DNA from 4 places in the Shewanella sp. Scap07 genome. Region 4 is predicted to be linked to each of the others. Evidence: predicted binding sites of a transcription regulator. Region 4 holds the regulator's gene; each other region holds the start of a gene.

Region 1 (4,655 bases), 120 kb from region 4:
ATAGATCACCACCACGCTATTCTTGAACAACAGCAAGCCGTTGTAGAAGACGCGATTATGGATGAGCAACAAGCCGAATTTGAGCAACAAATCGAGCAGCAAGAAACCGCATTTATGCACGAGACTTGCGCTGACTATGGTCGTGACTATGATGAAGAAACAGAAGTCTGTTACGAATAAGCACACAGCTGTGCGATAACAGTTAATGAGAAAGCGGGCTTAGCCCGCTTTTTCTATTTGTTTTTTTAAAAAGGGAATCGAGCACTTAACTGCGGATAAACCGCTTTGAGATGCTTTTTCTTGTTGTTGAACTTTTTGCCTTGAGGGCTTGCCTGTCCAGATGGCACAAAAGGCAACTCCTTACCTGTTCGGTCTTCATAAATTTGCCCAGCAATTAGATCATATTCATCGACAAACGGATAAGCGTAGCCATCTTTTTCAGGCCACTGCTCAAGCTGACCTAGCACATCTGGATTGGCAATAGCTTGTTCAAACCACGTTTTTCCTAACGAGATGACAAAACAGCGAAATTCCGCAAATGCATACTCTGAATCGCATCCGGTGACCACATAGGCAGCTCCCCATAGCGACCATAGGTAACTGCGGCGCATCTGTATCGCAAAGTGCTTATCAAATGCAGCGAGCTGCTCATCGGACAAAGCCATCAACTTATCATGGAGTTGCTCTGCGAGACTCTGCTGATCTTGCTCTGGGCTCTGGCGAGTGACTAACTGCCAAAATTCTGCTTCATTCATACCGTACTCTATCTACAACATCAAAGCGCATTGTAACCGTGTTAAACCCATTGACCAATATCTCCCGCCTGGATAATTGCTTTGGAAAGCTAAATAAATGGACTATAGACGATGATTTTTCTAAACTCGCATCCCAATATTATCGCCAATTGCTGAGCCATACGATGACCAGACCACCGCTACCTTTGCTTTTATTGATGTTAATGTATTTGCTACTGGCTATCGTTGCGCTGTGGCGAGCAATCGATACCCAGTCGATGGATCTGTTCAGTCTAGGGGTTATTCCGGTACTTATTGGCATGGTACTCAAAGCCAAATGGGCAACGGTTGTATTAAAAGTTTATATTGCAATTCAAGCGCTTGGTTTTAGTGCGCTGGCCACTACCGCCATTTTGGCCTATCAGATCAGTCCTGAAGATGTAAAAGTTGTGGTTGATGGCCAGTCGATTCCTATCCCACTTATCGCGGCGATTGCTATTTTACTGCTTGCTTTTCAGCTGTTTATCGCTTTTTCAAAATCAACAAAGAGTTACCTAACATCCGAACAATCAATCGGGTAGTATAGGTTATCACTATTTAACAACCCCACTATTTAAGCGGGGCAATAATAACAAAAACATTTAGAGATCAGGGATTATGAACACTTTGCTCCCCAGTGAGCTGTCGATACTGCTTGTCGAGCCATCGGATACCCAAAGAAAGATTATTGCTAACCATTTGCAAAATGAAGGCATTAGCCAAATCCAAACGGCCAGCAGCATCAGCGAAGCAAGCGACATCATTCACCGCCACCAACCAGACTTGATTGCCAGTGCCATGCATTTTGCTGATGGTACTGCTATCGATCTCCTCAAGACCATCAAACAAAACGAAGCCTTACAAGACATTCAGTTTATGTTGGTGTCGAGCGAGTGTCGCCGCGAACAGTTAGAGGTGTATCGTCAATCTGGCGTAGTGGCAATCCTGCCTAAACCTTTCACCGCAGAGCATTTAGGTAAGGCACTCAATGCCACCATTGACCTTCTCAGCCAAGATGAACTCGACCTAGCCCATTTCGATGTACATAACTTACGGGTACTGGTAGTCGATGACAGCAAAATGGCCCGTAATATTATTCGCCGTACCATTACCAATCTGGGCCTAAAGCTGATCACCGAAGCCACCGACGGCGCTGAAGCCATTGAGTTATTACAAGAGCATATGTATGACTTAGTCATTACCGACTACAACATGCCCAATGCCGATGGTCTAGCCTTAACAGACTTCATCCGTAAACACAGCCAGCAATCGCATATCCCTATTTTAATGGTGTCATCTGAGGCTAATGATGCCCATTTAAGTAATGTATCCCAAGCTGGGGTTAACGCACTTTGTGACAAGCCATTTGAGCCACATATTGTAAAACAACTGTTATACACCCTACTTGATGATGAATAATCCACCAATTTGGCAATAATTAGCATTTTATTCAGCGTAAAGCTCTTTCCAATTGTTTCGCCTTATGGCATGTTAGGTCTCAGCGTTACTGAAATTGCTAAGAAAATCTACGGAAAGAAGAGAATATTCAAATGAATAAAACTGAACTTGTTGCAAAAATGGCTGAAAATGCTGAACTAACAAAAGCAGAAGCTGCACGTGCACTTAAGTCTTTCGAAGAGACTGTTGCACAGGCAATGAAAGACGGTGATAAGATTTCTATCGTTGGCTTTGGCTCTTTTGAAACAACTGAACGTGCAGCTCGTACTGGCCGTAATCCACAGACGGGTAAAGAGATTCAAATTCCAGCAGCAACTGTACCTAAGTTTAAAGCTGGTAAAGCACTAAAAGACAGCGTTAACTAAATCGTTACGCTTGTTATGATAAAAACCTCCTTACTGGAGGTTTTTTTGTGCCCCCATTTTATCGGCGCCGATATTGAATGAGCTCATAAGCAAACAACCACTATCGCCTTGAAATAGCCCACCAAATATCCCCTTAAAAAGATCGACTTGCTATACGCGTCAATTTTGAACACTCCCTGCACCAAAATAGAGCGGCATTGCTCTTTTTTACACCAATTTGGACATGTATTTAGCCGGTGATTTATTAAGCTATTGATTAATAATGGCTTAATTTTTGGCACGTTCATCGCATTTATTTGTATCAGTACTTCCTAAAAAAATACTTATAGCGGAAGTGATAATTCAAATCACGATGAAGGAATGAATATGAAACAAGCAGTGTCAACATTGACCTTAGTGGCAAGCGCTATGCTAATGAGTTTGCCCGCCAGTGCAGCAGTCAGCGGAAATATTGGTGCAACCTCGAACTACCTATGGCGCGGTGTCAGCCAAACGGATGATTCAGTGGCTGTACAAGGTGGTATTGACTACGAGCACGACAGTGGATTTTACTTAGGCGGCTGGGCATCAAACGTTGATTTTGGCGACAGCACAACCTTCGAGCTGGATTTATACGGTGGTTATGCCGGTAGCATCGGCGAGGACTTCGGTTACGATGTGTATTACTTATACTATGCCTACCCCGATAGCGACGGCAGTATTGATTTAGGTGAAGTCACTTTAGCCCTCAGTTACAAATGGCTTAGTGTGAGCTACTCACATCTGGTCAATGCTGGTGATGATGTGGCCACTGAGCCCCTAAGCAACACAGACATGGGTTACCTCACTGTCGGTGTCTCTATTCCACTTTCTGATACATTATCGCTTAATGGCCACTATGGTTACTCTCAAGGTGATGTGGTATCTGCTTGGTATGACACTGAAAACTATTCTGATTACTCAGTTTCTATCGCTAAAGACACCGATTATGGCACCATCTCGTTTTTAGTCAGCGATACTGATCTCAAGGGTGACGATCCTAAACTTGTGCTTGGCTATAGCTATAGTTTTGATCTGTGATCTTGCTCTAATTGAGTTATTGCTCATGTAGCAATAACTCTGCTTTCCCTCTCCCTGTTTACCCCATAAATTTCATAGATATAAGCCAGAACAATCTCCCTTCCAAACTGGACAAACCAGTGTTTTTTACAGATCTAAATAATGTTATCTCGATCGCATTTTTATTTTCAATGACTTGGTATCTTTCACATCAGCGCTTACTAATGTTAAAGCTAATCTACTGAAGTGTATTACTTTATTAGTATATCTCTAGCGCTTTTCGGAATTAACAATTGCAGTTTACGGCGAACGCATCGACGGAAACTCTACGTACTTAACGGCACAACGCATAGAGTGCCAACAAGTACTCACTTGCGAGGAGTTCATCATGACTCAGATTTTAGATGTAGTGCCAAATGATGTTGAAATTGAAGCGATGACCGCACCTAAAAATGCCCAAGCTTTGGACGATCTTAAACATCGACGTGAAGTAAAAAAACGCCTTGAGGAGCTGCTAGAAGAAGCAGAACTTAAACGAGCCATGGGTGGTGACTTTTACTAGCCCAAAGAAAAAGCGCCCAAGGGCGCTTTTTTATCTCTGATTAAGCCTATCGCAATCAGATTATGATTTAGCTTTTAGCTCCGCGTCTTCTTGTCTTTTCTTCAAGAAGTATTCGCGAGTTAAACCAAACACCACAGGGCTAAGCAACGCAAGAGCTATCAGGTTAGGAATAGCCATCATTGCATTAAGTGTATCGGCAAGTAGCCAGATAAAGTCCAGTGAACTCACAGCGCCCAGTGGCACCACTAAAATCCAAATCACTCTGAATGGCTTAACCGCTTTAACGCCCAGTAAATACTGGACACATTTCTCACTATAAACACTCCAGCCCAAAATAGTGGTGAAGGCAAAGACGGCCAAAGCGATCGCGACAACATAGTTACCAATTGGCAGCGCATGTGAGAAAGCAAAAGAAGTTAATGCAGCACCATTCTCACCTGATGTCCAAGCGCCTGAAAC
Region 2 (4,655 bases), 990 kb from region 4:
TCATCCATTTCATTCCCTAGCAAGCCATTTTGACCTTGCTCGCCATCAGCACCTTCCTCGCCCTGCTGCTGTTGAGATACATCACTGTCGGTTAATTGCATTCCTTGCTCAGCCAGCATCTCTCTTAGTCTGGGTAAGGCCTGCTCAACGATATCTCTTGTTTGATGCTGAGCCACCTGGAATTGCACCTGAGTCTGATCGCCCTGAACCTGAATTCTTACCATCATTTGCCCAAGCTCGGGCGGATCTAGCCGGATTTCGGCATGCTGAATCCCCTGGCTGACCATAGTCACTAGCTGCTGGCGCATTACTGGACTGAATTTTTGAATCATATCCTGCATCTGCTGGGCGCCTTCATGCTGACTTCTTATAGAAACTTGAATTTGCGCCACTTCATTACGATTGATCTGCTGGGTCGCGGTAAACAATGGGTTAGCTTTTTGCTCAGCTGAGATTGAGTGAGTACTAGTGGTATCTTTTGCCTCAGCAATAGCACTATTGTCTAGACTACCATTGGCATTCAGACTGACGGCTAACTTGGCATCTTTTAATTGCATTGCAGCTTGAAGTTCGCCTGATGATACATTGCTATTACTTAACGCTGCGACTTTTTTAATGCTCACATCGTCGCTACTTGAGGTAGCAGAATTGCTGGCTGTTACCCCTTTGCTAGTATCTTCACCCAATATATTCTTTATTGATGCTGATGGTGCCGTAGAAGACCCCCCGGCAGCGGCAGTTTTTTCAACGCCGACAGCTGACTGATTAACCTGACTCACCGCATGCTTGTCTAGAACTTTGGCATCAACATTTTTTTCTGATGCCAAGCCTGTCGCTTGTGCAAGCACGCTTGCATCTGATTTGGTCTTGGGATCGACATCAGCTGCTAAGGTGCTTTTATCCGCTGCATGCCCTTGTCGCTTTAATTCCTCTACAGCTAATAGTTGTGCAGCATGGAGCTTTTGTTGTTCTTCAACGGTTAAATTCGATTTTGCTTGGGGTTCCGTTGCATTTTGAACCAGATTAGTCAGCTCAGTGGCTTGTATAATTGGCTTATCTTCAGTCCCTATTTGACTTACTAACTGCAGAAAATCTTTAGGCGGAAGGGCAATAAGCTCTTGTTTCGACATGCCTGTTTGCATAGAAACTAACGTAAGCAATTCCTCATCGCTCTGTAATTGTTTGCCGCTATCAATAACCTGCTGCGACACAAACAAATCCTCCCCATCATCAAGCGGCAATGATTCGCCGCTATCATCTGGCAAAGACTCTTCTGCTACAGCGTTGGCTAAATTAATTTGAGACAGTACTAGGTCAATATCTGCAGAGTCATCGCTATTAAATTGCTCATTGTCCACCACAACTTCATCTGTCTCGGCTTTAGTCGATTCAGGTTGCTTACTCTCAACGGCAGTGACAGTTTGCCTAGTCGGCATTTTACTCTCGCCTTTTGCGGCTTGTTCCATCGCAAAGGAAAAGTCGTTATTTTTCGTTTGCTTAGTGGCCTCTCCCGTCGCATCACTGCTCAGCAGGCTGTTAGATTTGATGGATTGGCTGTCTGATCCCACATCGCTTTTGGTGTCAGATTTAGCCAGCAAAATATTGTTCATTTGGGTCATGGTTCCTCCGCAGACGTTACACGATGACGAACTGCAGTTCAGCTTACAGTGTCAAAAACCCATACAGATTGGGAGTTATTGGTATAAACCATTGCAATTATGGTGCCACTTGAAAGCATAGAGGCGATAGAATATTGAGGCTGGGGAAATAAAAGTAGATTAACGGCGAGATTGTCTAAAATATTGCTGAGATGCAAATTCATCAAACATTTTTTGCTCTGCTTTATGGGCTTTTGTTGCGGCCTGCATCGCTTTCTTTTCTAACAGTAGCTCTACCGCTTTACGTTTCTGTTGTTTCTCTTGCCAATGATTTTGTCGATAGGTCACTTGTTTGTTGGCCTCAGCCACCCCAAGGTGCTGCTTAGTGATGGCATCATCGATTTGACGAACAAACTGATGAAATTGATGATAGTAGCTGGCGCTGATTTGCTGACCCTGCTGACCTTCCATCTGCTTCATGTAATCTAAACGGTAATTTTGCAAAGCGCTTAGTTGCGCCTGAGATTTTTGTAGATCAAGCCTCGCGCTTTTTAACTGCAAAGCAGCTTGATCTTCTGCTTCGCTAGCGAGCTTTAATACCGTATGCAGCGGATCGGGTTTGGCCATCAATTATTCGTAATGCCCTATGCCTGGCACTGCGCTCCTAGTTGGTTGAGCATTAACTCACTACTATCAAAGGTTATCGCTTCTTTCATAGTTTGACGTAGAAACGCATTCATTGCCGGTTGTAAACGTATGGCATTATCAATACGAGGATCACTTCCCTGAGTGTAGGCCCCAATTGAGATAAGATCTTTATTCTGTTGATACAGTGAATACACTTGTTTCACTTTTCGCATCGCTTCTAAATGCTCAGCGCTGATCACCATCGGCGCAACACGACTAATTGAAGCTTCAACATCAATGGCTGGATAATGACCGGAGTCAGCTAGAGTACGCGACAATACGATATGGCCATCTAAGATTGCCCTTGCGGCATCGGCAATTGGATCTTGCAAATCATCACCTTCGGTTAATACGGTATAAAATGCGGTGATGGAGCCCTGCTTGCCACCGCCGTTACCTGCACGCTCAACCAGTTTAGGCAGTTTTGCAAAAACCGATGGCGGATAACCTTTGGTCGCAGGTGGCTCGCCCACTGCTAAGGCAATTTCACGTTGCGCCTGGGCGTAGCGCGTCAAACTATCCATCAGTAATAACACGTTATAACCCAGGTCACGAAAGTACTCTGCGATGCGAGTTGAGGTTTCACAGGCTCTTAATCGCATCAGCGGCGAGGTATCGGCAGGCGCTGCGACAACAACAGAGCGAGCGCGACCTTGTTCCCCCAAAATCTCTTCAATGAACTCTTTCACCTCGCGGCCACGTTCACCTACTAAGCCAACCACAATAATGTCTGCGGTGGTACCGCGAGTCATCATGCCTAGCAGCACACTTTTACCGACACCCGAACCCGCAAACAGACCCATACGTTGGCCTTTGCCCACGGTTAGCATCGCATTAATGGCGCGCACGCCAACATCCAGCGGTTGGGTGATCGCCCGCCGCGCGAGCGGATTAATGGCGGTAGATTGACGTGGAGCATGCTGCTCTGTATGCAGTGCACCGGCGCCATCAAGCGGTTGGCCGTTGCCATCTAAGACTCGTCCGAGTAGCGATAACCCAACAGGAATACCAGCTTGCTCACCTAGTGGGGTAACTTTGGCGCCAGGCAATACCCCACTGAGTTCCTCAATGGGCATCAAGTAGAGCAATTTATCATCAAATCCAATGACTTCAGCAACCAGATCACCAGTGATGGTTTCTATGCTGCACAAACTGCCAACAGACGCTCGGCAACCCGATGCTTCTAGCGTTAACCCCACAACTCTGACTAGCTGACCACTTGCCTCCGGCATAAAGTGTGGTACTTTAGCCGTGTAGTTTTTAAGCTGGTTAAGAAGATTAAGCTGACGGGCTTTCATCAGGATTTTCCACTGTATCAGTCGTTGCTGATTCGGCTGACACCGGCTCAACACCCGCTTGGTCGACTTCAGTTTGCTCGGCGGGCACGGGCTCTTGAGCAGTCATTTCGGCGTGATTTACTTCAGCTTCATGTTGCTCTGCACTGGGTTTTGCAAGTGCATCAAGCTTAGCCTGTTGCTCTTTTTGTAATCTTTCTAAATGGCCATCAACATCACTTAGCACCGAGTCCATGCGAGTTTGCAAACGCATATCTACACTGCTGCGTTGACTATCAATCACGCAATCCCCCGCAGATAAGCTTGGATCAGCTTCAAGCTGCCAACGATTCTTATCTAATTGCGCTTGCTCATACAGGGTATTGACGATGGCAAGATCATCTGGATGTAAGCGGATATTGATGTTTTGATCTTTTATCGGTAGGGAGTCAACACCATGACGTAAAGCCGCCAGCACATGTTCAGGGTGAGTAGTTAGTTCATGTCCAATCACTGAGCGAGCCAAAGCCCGGCTCAGGTTAACCATCTCTAACTCAATTTCAGTATCAAGCAAACTCAGTGGCGCTGCAAACTGTTCAATAATATGGTTAAACTGCTCGATAAGCTGACTTGCCTGATTAAGTCCTTCCTGCAAGCCTTGCTCTTTGCCTTGCTCAAAGCCTTGTTGATGACCTTCTTCGAGCCCAGTTAAACGGCCTTGTTCTAGCCCCTCAGCGTGACCTTTTTCTGCACCTTCAGTAAAGCCAGCTTGTTCAGCTTCAGCGCGAATCTGTTCTATTTCCGCAAGTGTCGGTGGCTTAATTGCCTCAGGCTCTTCAACGACTTCTCTTACTGCGTCGCGGCGCCCAAAAGCATTTAATGTATCGGCTGGGATCTGCTGAGTAACATCCGGTATATGCCAATGATGAAACTCACCATCATCTTGAGACACGCTGGCTGATTTAGCTGCTTTATCGTCGTCATTGGCCATAATTATAAGAACTCTTCTCCGCCACCACCGCCGAGCATGATTTCACCGGCATCACTGAGACGACGCGCAATCGATAGGATCTCTTTCTGCGCCACTTCCACTTCA
Region 3 (4,655 bases), 1.0 Mb from region 4:
CCATTTTTTCGTGTATCGAGCATGCTGATGGTGATGGCGGTTTTTGGAGCGAATACCACTCCGGCGCGAGTGAGACTCTTACTCGCTGTCGCGATTACTTTTGCCATTGCCCCGGTTTTACCACCGGTAGAGAATACCGAACTATTCGCATTGAGCGCCGTGTTTGTTACCGCGCAACAGATCTTGATTGGCGTCGCAATGGGGTTTGTTACTTTATTGGTTATGCAAACGTTCGTGCTAACTGGCCAAATCATTGGTATGCAAACCAGTTTGGGTTTTGCCTCTATGGTTGATCCAGGCTCAGGTCAACAAACACCGGTTATTGGTAACTTTTTTTTGTTATTGACCACCATGATATTTTTGGCGGTCGATGGTCACCTCACTTTAATTAGAATGCTTGTCGCCAGCTTTGATACCATTCCTGTTTCAGCACAAGGAATTGCGGTAAGCAGTTATAGAATGTTGGCTGAATTTGGCGGTTACATGTTTGGCGCGGCGTTAACGATGTCAATTTCCGCTATTGTGGCATTACTGCTGATTAACCTCTCTTTTGGCGTGATGACCAGAGCGTCACCACAACTTAACATTTTTGCCATTGGCTTCCCGGTAACTATGGTTAGCGGATTACTCATTTTATGGCTTACCTTAACGCCAATAATGGCGCATTTCGATGATGTCTGGACCGCAGCACAAATTTTATTGTGCAACTTAGTCGGGCTGCAATGTCGCGTTGATGGGAGTTTCTGATGGCTGAGAACGATAGCAGTCAAGAAAAAACAGAAGAGGCTACCGCCAGGCGACAGCAACAAGCTCGAGAAAAAGGCCAGGTTGCACGCTCAAAAGAATTAGGGACGTCCGCAGTATTGATGGCGGCAGCGGTGGGTTTTGCGATGCTAGGCCCAGGGCTGGCAACCGCGCTACACAGTCTAATGGAAAATCTGTTTATCATGGACCGTGCTGAAATCTATGATACCAACTCAATGTTTTTGGTGTGGGAGCTAGTGGGTCAAGAGCTAGCTGTACCGATGTTGACCTTGATATTGTTTATGGCGTTGGTGGCATTTATTGGCAATATTGTCCTTGGGGGAATTACCTTCTCAGTCAAAGCATTTATGCCAAAAACCAGTAAGATGAATCCGATGTCGGGCTTCAAACGTATGTTTGGTGTGCAAGCACTGGTGGAGCTGACAAAAGGCATTGCCAAGTTTTCTGTTGTGGCAGCAATGGCTTATTTTCTTCTTAGCTATTACTTCAATGATATTTTGACTTTATCTCAGGGATATTTACCCTCCAATGTGTACGATGCCTTAGATTTACTAATATGGATGTTTATTGTTCTTTGCTCCTCTACTGTGATTATTGTGATAATCGATGTGCCTTTTCAGATATGGAATCACAGTAAACAGCTGAGAATGACCAAGCAAGAGGTCAAAGATGAATATAAAGACACCGAAGGTAAGCCCGAAGTAAAAGGCCGTATTAGGCAACTGCAACATGAGATGGCCCAGCGCCGGATGATGGCGGAAGTCCCCAATGCTGATGTGATTGTGGTTAACCCAGAGCATTATGCCGTTGCGGTAAAGTATGATGCAGTAAAAGCGACAGCACCGTTTGTCGTGGCTAAAGGCGTGGATGATGTTGCCTTTAAAATTAGGGAGATCGCTCGAGAGCATGAAGTCGCCATTGTCTCTGCACCGCCTTTAGCCCGAGCTATTTTTCATACCACCAAGATAGATCAAGAAATCCCTGAGGGGTTGTTTACTGCCGTTGCCCAAGTATTGGCGTATGTTTTCCAGCTAAGGCAATTTCAAAAGCATGGTGGTAAGCGACCCACGCCCGTGCCGCTTAATCAACCAATCCCCGACGAACTCAAACACTAGCTCGCCAACTTGTTTTGTACAATTGTTGTTCAAATGTATCTTTATTTTAAAACAGTCACTTATTTGTTTTTTTAAATGTAATTTACCGCAATCAACAGGTATAATTTGCTTCTGTGTCCCCAGGTTGGCTTGAAACTTGCTGAATCAGGGTTAGATGTCAAAGTTTGGACGCTTGGTGAATGGATCTTAAAGCTGGCTTAGGTCAAATAAAACAAATAAAACCCGCAACATTTAAAGGTGTGGGTACACCAATTCTCGTATTAGCTGCGTTGGCAATGATCGTACTGCCAATGCCTGCATTCCTGTTGGATATTCTATTTTCGTTTAATATCGCGCTAGCGTTAGTGGTATTGCTGGTCGCCATTTATACCGATAGACCGTTAGATTTCGCTGCGTTCCCCAGTGTGCTTTTAGTTGCAACGTTATTGCGTCTGGCGCTTAACGTCGCTTCAACCCGTGTCGTGCTACTTGAAGGGCACAATGGCGGTGATGCAGCTGGTAAGGTCATTGAAGCATTTGGTAGTGTGGTTATTGGTGGTAATTATGCCGTTGGTCTCGTGGTGTTTTTAATTCTGATTATTATTAACTTTGCGGTAGTAACCAAAGGTGCCGGTCGTATTTCTGAGGTAAGTGCTCGCTTTACACTCGATGCCATGCCTGGTAAGCAAATGGCAATTGATGCTGACTTGAATGCCGGGATATTAAACCAAGAACAAGCACGAGTACGCCGAGCGGAAGTGACCAAAGAAGCCGATTTCTATGGTGCAATGGATGGTGCGTCAAAGTTTGTAAAAGGGGATGCTATTGCCGGTATTCTTATTCTGGTAATTAACATACTGGGTGGCTTTGTCATCGGTATGGTTCAACATGATTTGGATTTCTCTTCAGCGATTGAGATATACACCTTGCTGACCATTGGTGACGGCTTAGTGGCGCAGATCCCAGGTTTATTGCTATCTATTGCAGCTGCCTTAATGGTGACCCGACAAAATGAATCTGGTGATATGGGCCAGATGATGATGAGTCAGATGTTCGATAATCCTAAGTCTCTGGCGATTGCTGCCGGCGTCCTGTTGATTATGGGTATTGTTCCGGGCATGCCACATTTTGCATTTCTTTCTTTTGGCGTTATCACAGCAGCCGCTGCTTATTACATCTACCGTAAAAAGGAAAAAGAGCGTGAAACTGCCTTAGAGCTGGCCAAAACGGCGCCAGCCACACCAGCAGATGCTAAACCTAAAGAGCTTAGCTGGGATGATGTGCAGCACGTTGACACTATTGGACTTGAAGTTGGCTATCGTTTGATTCCTTTGGTTGATAAGGGTCAAGGTGGCGAACTGCTGAGTCGGATAAAAGGTGTGCGTAAGAAGCTGTCACAAGAGTTGGGCTTCTTGGTGCCTGCTGTACATATTCGCGACAATTTAGACTTAGCACCCAATATGTACCGTATCTCATTGATGGGCGTAGCTTCAGGTGAAGCAGAAATTCGACATGATTGTGAGTTGGCGATTAATCCCGGTCAAGTTTATGGCAGTTTAGATGGTGTAGCGACAACAGATCCCGCCTTTGGTCTAGAAGCCGTGTGGATTGCGCCAGAGCTGCGTGAACATGCGCAGACGCTAGGTTATACCGTAGTTGATGCGGCAACGGTGGTGGCGACACATTTAAGCCAGCTTCTCACTAATAACGCCTCTAAGCTACTGGGTTATGAGGAAGTGCAGCAGTTGATGGATATGTTGGCTAAACACTCGCCCAAATTGGTTGACGGTTTCATCCCTGATGTGATGCCTTTAGGCACCGTGGTCAAGGTGATGCAAAACTTGCTTAATGAAGGTGTGTCCATCCGCGATATGAAGACAATAGTACAAACCTTGTTAGAGTACGGCACTAAGAGTACCGACACTGAAGTACTAACCGCTGCGGTACGCATTGCGTTGAAGCGTATGATTGTTCAAGAAATTAGTGGGCCAGAGGAAGAGATCCCCGTCATAACTTTGGCGCCAGAGTTGGAACAGATGTTGCATCAGTCTATGCAAGCAACGGGCGGCGAAGGTCCAAACATTGAACCTAGCCTGGCGGAGCGGATGCAAAAGTCATTATTAGATGCATCACAGCGCCAAGAAATGGTGGGTCAACCTGCTATTTTGCTCACATCAGGTATGCTGCGTTCAACATTATCGCGCTTTGTAAAGCATACTATTCCAAATCTCAGGGTGATCTCCTATCAAGAGGTACCTGATGAAAAGCAAATACGTATTGTATCTGCGGTTGGTCAGTAGAGGGTTTGTAAGTGAAAATTAAACGATTTCTGGCAAAAGACATGCGCACAGCGCTAGCACAGGTTAAAGAAACACTGGGTTCAGACGCGGTGATCATGTCCAATAAGAAAGTCACTGGCGGCATCGAAATTGTGGCTGCAGTCGACTACGATGAGCCCAAGCCTCAAACGCAAGCCAAACCTGCTGCTCAACCTGCTTTTATGAATCTGGCAGAAGAGAAGGTTTCTATTGGGCAAAAACCTGCGGTCAAAGCTGAGTCTAAAGCGAAACCCACGCCACCGGCAGACTCTTTACAAGCACTATTAGAGCGTCAACAGAGCCGCGTCAATCAGCATGTTGGTAAAATTGACGAAGAGCTGGATATGCCTGAATGGGCTAAGGGATTAAGTGCCGCTGTTGAAGAGACTAAACCGCATCAGCCAAAACTTGATGAAACGCGCTATGTCAGCAAACCCCAGTCTAAAGATAACAGTCAAGAATTTGAATTGATGCGCGA
Region 4 (4,655 bases):
CCAGCGCCAGTGAAATTCGCTATGAACTTGCCACCCGCACCTTAACCCTAATTGGCAATGCCACACTTGAGCAAGATGGTAGCCAAGTGACCGGTAACCAAATACGTTACAACATTGAACAACAACAGTTAATTGCAGAGAGTACCGGCAATGACCGTGTCATTACGATTATCCAACCCGAAAACTACCAAGAGCTTGATGAACCTGAAAGCAAACCTCAGGAGCAACAATGACCGATAAAACGCTCAAAGCGGTCAATTTAGCCAAAAGCTACAAAAGCCGCGCTGTGGTTCAAGATGTGAGTTTAACCGTTAAAACTGGGCAGATCGTCGGCTTACTGGGCCCAAATGGTGCGGGTAAAACGACCACTTTCTACATGGTTGTTGGCTTAGTTCAGAGTGATAAAGGTCGTATCTTTATTGATGAAGACGATTTAACTTTAGATCCTATGCACCTGCGTGCGCGCAAAGGTATTGGTTACCTGCCACAAGAAGCCAGTATTTTCCGCAAGTTATCGGTTAGAGATAACATCATGGCCGTGCTGCAAACCCGTAAAGAGCTCAATACCGCACAGCGAGAAGAACAGTTAGAACATTTATTGGAAGAGTTCCACATTACTCACATTCGCGATAGCCAAGGTATGGCACTATCGGGCGGTGAAAGACGTCGAGTTGAGATTGCTCGGGCACTTGCGGCAAACCCGAAGTTTATCTTATTAGATGAACCGTTTGCGGGAGTCGATCCTATCTCGGTTATCGACATCAAAAAGATCATTGAGCAACTGAAAAACCGCGGCCTTGGTGTGTTAATTACTGACCACAATGTACGCGAAACACTCGATGTTTGTGAGCGAGCCTATATTGTGAGTCATGGCAATCTTATCGCTGAAGGCACACCCGCTGAAATCTTGGACAATCAACAAGTCCGTGCGGTGTACTTAGGTGAACAATTCAAGCTATAGTTAAACCATAGTGAGGGTGATGACTGTTGACAGTGTCATCACCTGATTAAATTTTGGGGATTAGAGAAACCCCATAAAAAACAAGCAAGCTTTCTCATTTTATAATTACAAAGAAGGGAATAGCAGTAAGATGAAAGCGTCACTCCAGCTCAAAATGGGTCAACAGCTCACCATGACTCCTCAGCTGCAACAGGCCATCCGCCTCCTGCAGCTGTCGTCATTGGAATTGCAGCAAGAGATCCAACAAGCATTAGAGTCCAACCCGCTATTAGAATTGGACGAAGAGCAAACCGACGCCAGCGATAGCAGCCAAGATGATAAAAATAGCGACACTGACGACTACAGCGCAACCACTGACAGCGCCAGCAATCAAGATAGCTCATCAGTAGAAACATCCGAGGCCCTCACCCAAGAATCAATGCCAGATGAACTGCCCGTTGATACCACGTGGGATGAGGTATATACCGCAGCCCCCAATGCCAGTTCTGGCGCAATGCGTGATGATGATATGCCCTTCCAAGGTGAAACCAGCGAAGGCTTGTATGAACATTTAGAGTGGCAAAAAAACCTCACGCCTTTTTCAGACAATGACAATGCCATCGCCACGGCTATTATTGACGCCATTGACGAGCGCGGCTATTTAACTCAAACCTGCGAAGATATTCTCGATGCCATGGGCGATCCGGAAATAGAACTCGATGAAGTTGAAGCGGTACTTAAACGCATTCAACACTTCGACCCTATTGGCGTGGCCGCCCGAGATTTAAGCGAGTGCTTGTCAATTCAGTTGGCACAGTTTAGCGAGAGTACCCCGCATATTGGCAATGCCAAGCTACTCATCAAAGAGCATTTAGATTTAATTGCTGGGCGAGACTTCCGCTTGCTGATGCGTAAAACTAAGCTCAAAGAAGATGATTTACGTGAAGCCATTGCATTGATCCAATCACTGAACCCTAGACCCGGGTTAACCGTTGCGCCTAACCGTGATGAGTATGTGATTCCGGATGTTACGGTCACTAAACAAAAAGGCCGCTGGGTGGTTGAACTCAACCCTGATTACATGCCAAAAATCAATGTCAATCAGCACTACGCATCTATGGCTCGTAGCACTAAAAACCAAGCCGATAGTCAATTTATTCGAGGTCACCTCCAAGAAGCGAAATGGTTCTTAAAAAGCCTTGAGAGTCGCAATGATACCTTGCTAAAGGTGGCTAACTGCATCGTTGATTTCCAACAAGGATTCTTCGAGTTTGGTGAAGAGGCCATGAAGCCAATGGTCCTCAACGATATTGCTGAAGCGGTAGAAATGCATGAATCGACCATATCACGAGTTACCACACAGAAGTATATGCACACCCCACGTGGCATTTTTGAACTAAAATACTTCTTTTCGAGTCATGTTGGCACAGATGATGGCGGCGAGTGCTCTTCGACAGCTATTCGCGCATTCATCAAGAAATTAGTGGCAGCAGAGAACCAGAAGAAACCACTAAGCGATAGCAAGATGGCACAGCTATTGGCTGAACAAGGAATAAAAGTGGCTAGACGGACCATTGCCAAGTATCGTGAGGCAATGCTTATACCACCGTCAAACCAACGTAAGAGTTTATGATCCGTTAATTGAACACTGGAGGACCTATATGCAAATTAATTTGACTGGACACCATGTAGAGATCACTGATTCATTGAGAACTTATGTTCAAGAAAAGTTCTCAAAGCTTGAACGCCATTTCGATCAGATCAATAATGTGCACGTTGTGTTGAATGTAGAAAAAATGCAACAGAAAGCTGAAGCCAAAGTTCACCTTTCCGGCGGTGAAGTGTTTGCCACTTCCCATAATGCAGATATGTATGCCGCCATTGACTCCCTGATAGATAAGCTCGATCGTCAGGTAATTAAACATAAAGAGAAGCTGACAAAACATTAACGATGGAACTAAGTACCATCCTGCGGCCGGAGTGCACGACCTGTGCCACACCGGGCAGTAAGAAAAAGGTACTGGAATTAATCAGCGATTTAGCTGCTGTCCAGTACCCTACCCTTTCCTCACAAGAGATTTTTGAAAGCCTATTGGCTAGAGAGAAGATGGGTAGCACAGGTATAGGTAACGGTATCGCCATTCCTCACGGTCGTCTGAGTAATATCGAATATCCTGTCGCAGTATTGGTCAAGTGTGCTGAGCCGATTGCGTTTGACTCAATCGACAATCAGCCAGTTGATATCTTATTTGCTTTACTGGTGCCCAGTGATCAGTGTGAACAACATTTAAGTACTTTATCCTGCATGGCTGAAAAACTTAATGATAAATTCATACTCAAACAGCTCAGAAAGTCCCATGATGAAGCAGAACTTTATCAGGTGATAACTCAATGAAACTCGTGATGGTATCCGGACGTTCCGGCTCAGGTAAATCAGTAGTACTTAGGGTACTTGAAGACTTAGGTTACTATTGTGTCGACAATTTACCTTTGCCACTGATGGACTCGCTGCTGGAGCAGCTGAAAGGCCGCAATGAACTGGTTGCCATCAGTGTTGATGTACGTAATATGCCAGAGCAAGATATCGAGCTGGAAAAGCAGCTTGCTAATTTGCCAGCAGACACCGAACTACTGAGCTTCTTTCTCGATGCCAGTGATGAAGTGTTGCTAAAACGCTACAGCGAAACTCGTCGCCTACACCCACTCTCCCATTCACAAGCATCACTAAAAGAAGCTATTGAGCTCGAAGGTAAATTACTCAGCCCTGTAGCCGACTTGGTCGATCATTATATCGATACCTCTAATCGCAATATTTATGATCTAAGTGATAGGGTGAGAGAGATCCTGCTTGGCACTGTCGACAAAGAGTTAGTTATCAACTTTGAATCATTTGGCTTCAAACATGGGATGCCGAGTGAAGCCGACTTTATGTTCGATGTGCGCTTTTTGCCAAACCCCCATTGGGAGCCGAACTTACGCCCGCTAACAGGGCTAGATGAACCGGTGCAGCAGTTTCTTGCACAGCAGCCGATGGTGAATAAGTTTATTTGGCAAATCGAGAATTTATTAGCAACTTGGCTACCGCACCTAGAGCGTAACAACCGCAGTTATTTAACTATTGCCATTGGCTGCACAGGCGGGCAACATCGTTCTGTGTATGTAACAGAGCAATTAGCTAAGTTATTTAATGACTCTAAGCACAATGTTAATGCTAGGCACCGTGAGCTCAACAATGGCAAAGCTTGAACGACAGCTCACCATCTGTAATCAACTGGGGCTGCACGCTCGCGCTGCAACAAAACTTGCGGTTTTGGCCTCCACATTTGATGCTGAAGTGACTTTAATCCAAGGTGAAAAACAAGCCTCTGCCGCCAGTGTATTAGGCTTGCTGATGCTAGAAAGTGGCAAAGGTAAATCCATTACCTTACTCAGTGAAGGTAAAGATGCCCAAGCCGCATTAGATGCGATTAGCGCCCTAATCGATGCTAAGTTTGACGAAGCGAATTAAACAATCACCGCATAATCTACAAATTACTCACTTAACTTTAATTTATCTCTACAGTGTCACAGTCTTGAGTTAACATAGCCTGTCGGCACAATTTTTGCGAGTAGGATCAAACACTCCTATAGTTAATGCTATTAACATCGTCGCCTCAAATCATTTAACACGTTTTCACAGCTAACTTGGACTATTCGAGGGGGGATCAATGCCAAT

What was found. The regulator sigma-54, encoded in region 4, starts transcription at its own class of promoters, with help from an activator protein. The targets are predictions, from matches to a motif close to GTTGGCACGNNNNTNGNNT.
Region 1: a site for sigma-54 is predicted at 2,870-2,888, ahead of FLM48_RS19300 (TorF family putative porin). Genes of this name have one in related genera too.
Region 2: a site for sigma-54 is predicted at 1,711-1,729, ahead of FLM48_RS14250 (flagellar hook-length control protein FliK). Genes of this name have one in related genera too.
Region 3: a site for sigma-54 is predicted at 2,004-2,022, ahead of flhA (flagellar biosynthesis protein FlhA). Genes of this name have one in related genera too.

What each region holds. Positions count from the first base shown of each region.
Region 1 is NZ_CP041329.1:4,372,369-4,377,023, forward strand. It holds gene FLM48_RS19275 (hypothetical protein) at 1-180, shown strand, start outside; gene FLM48_RS19280 (DUF4240 domain-containing protein) at 246-755, opposite strand; gene FLM48_RS19285 (hypothetical protein) at 920-1,315, shown strand; gene FLM48_RS19290 (response regulator) at 1,392-2,192, shown strand; gene FLM48_RS19295 (HU family DNA-binding protein) at 2,324-2,596, shown strand; gene FLM48_RS19300 (TorF family putative porin) at 2,963-3,655, shown strand; gene FLM48_RS19305 (hypothetical protein) at 4,023-4,196, shown strand; gene FLM48_RS19310 (sodium:alanine symporter family protein) at 4,257-4,655, opposite strand, start outside.
Region 2 is NZ_CP041329.1:3,259,481-3,264,135, forward strand. It holds gene FLM48_RS14250 (flagellar hook-length control protein FliK) at 1-1,619, opposite strand, end outside; gene fliJ (flagellar export protein FliJ) at 1,779-2,225, opposite strand; gene fliI (flagellar protein export ATPase FliI) at 2,243-3,583, opposite strand; gene fliH (flagellar assembly protein FliH) at 3,564-4,550, opposite strand; gene fliG (flagellar motor switch protein FliG) at 4,553-4,655, opposite strand, start outside.
Region 3 is NZ_CP041329.1:3,251,143-3,255,797, reverse strand. It holds gene fliR (flagellar biosynthetic protein FliR) at 1-747, shown strand, start outside; gene flhB (flagellar biosynthesis protein FlhB) at 747-1,880, shown strand; gene flhA (flagellar biosynthesis protein FlhA) at 2,060-4,159, shown strand; gene flhF (flagellar biosynthesis protein FlhF) at 4,171-4,655, shown strand, end outside.
Region 4 is NZ_CP041329.1:4,250,970-4,255,624, forward strand. It holds gene lptA (lipopolysaccharide transport periplasmic protein LptA) at 1-233, shown strand, start outside; gene lptB (LPS export ABC transporter ATP-binding protein) at 230-961, shown strand; gene FLM48_RS18725 (RNA polymerase factor sigma-54) at 1,092-2,573, shown strand; gene hpf (ribosome hibernation promoting factor) at 2,602-2,889, shown strand; gene ptsN (PTS IIA-like nitrogen regulatory protein PtsN) at 2,892-3,335, shown strand; gene rapZ (RNase adapter RapZ) at 3,332-4,186, shown strand; gene FLM48_RS18745 (HPr family phosphocarrier protein) at 4,173-4,448, shown strand; gene mgtE (magnesium transporter) at 4,648-4,655, shown strand, end outside.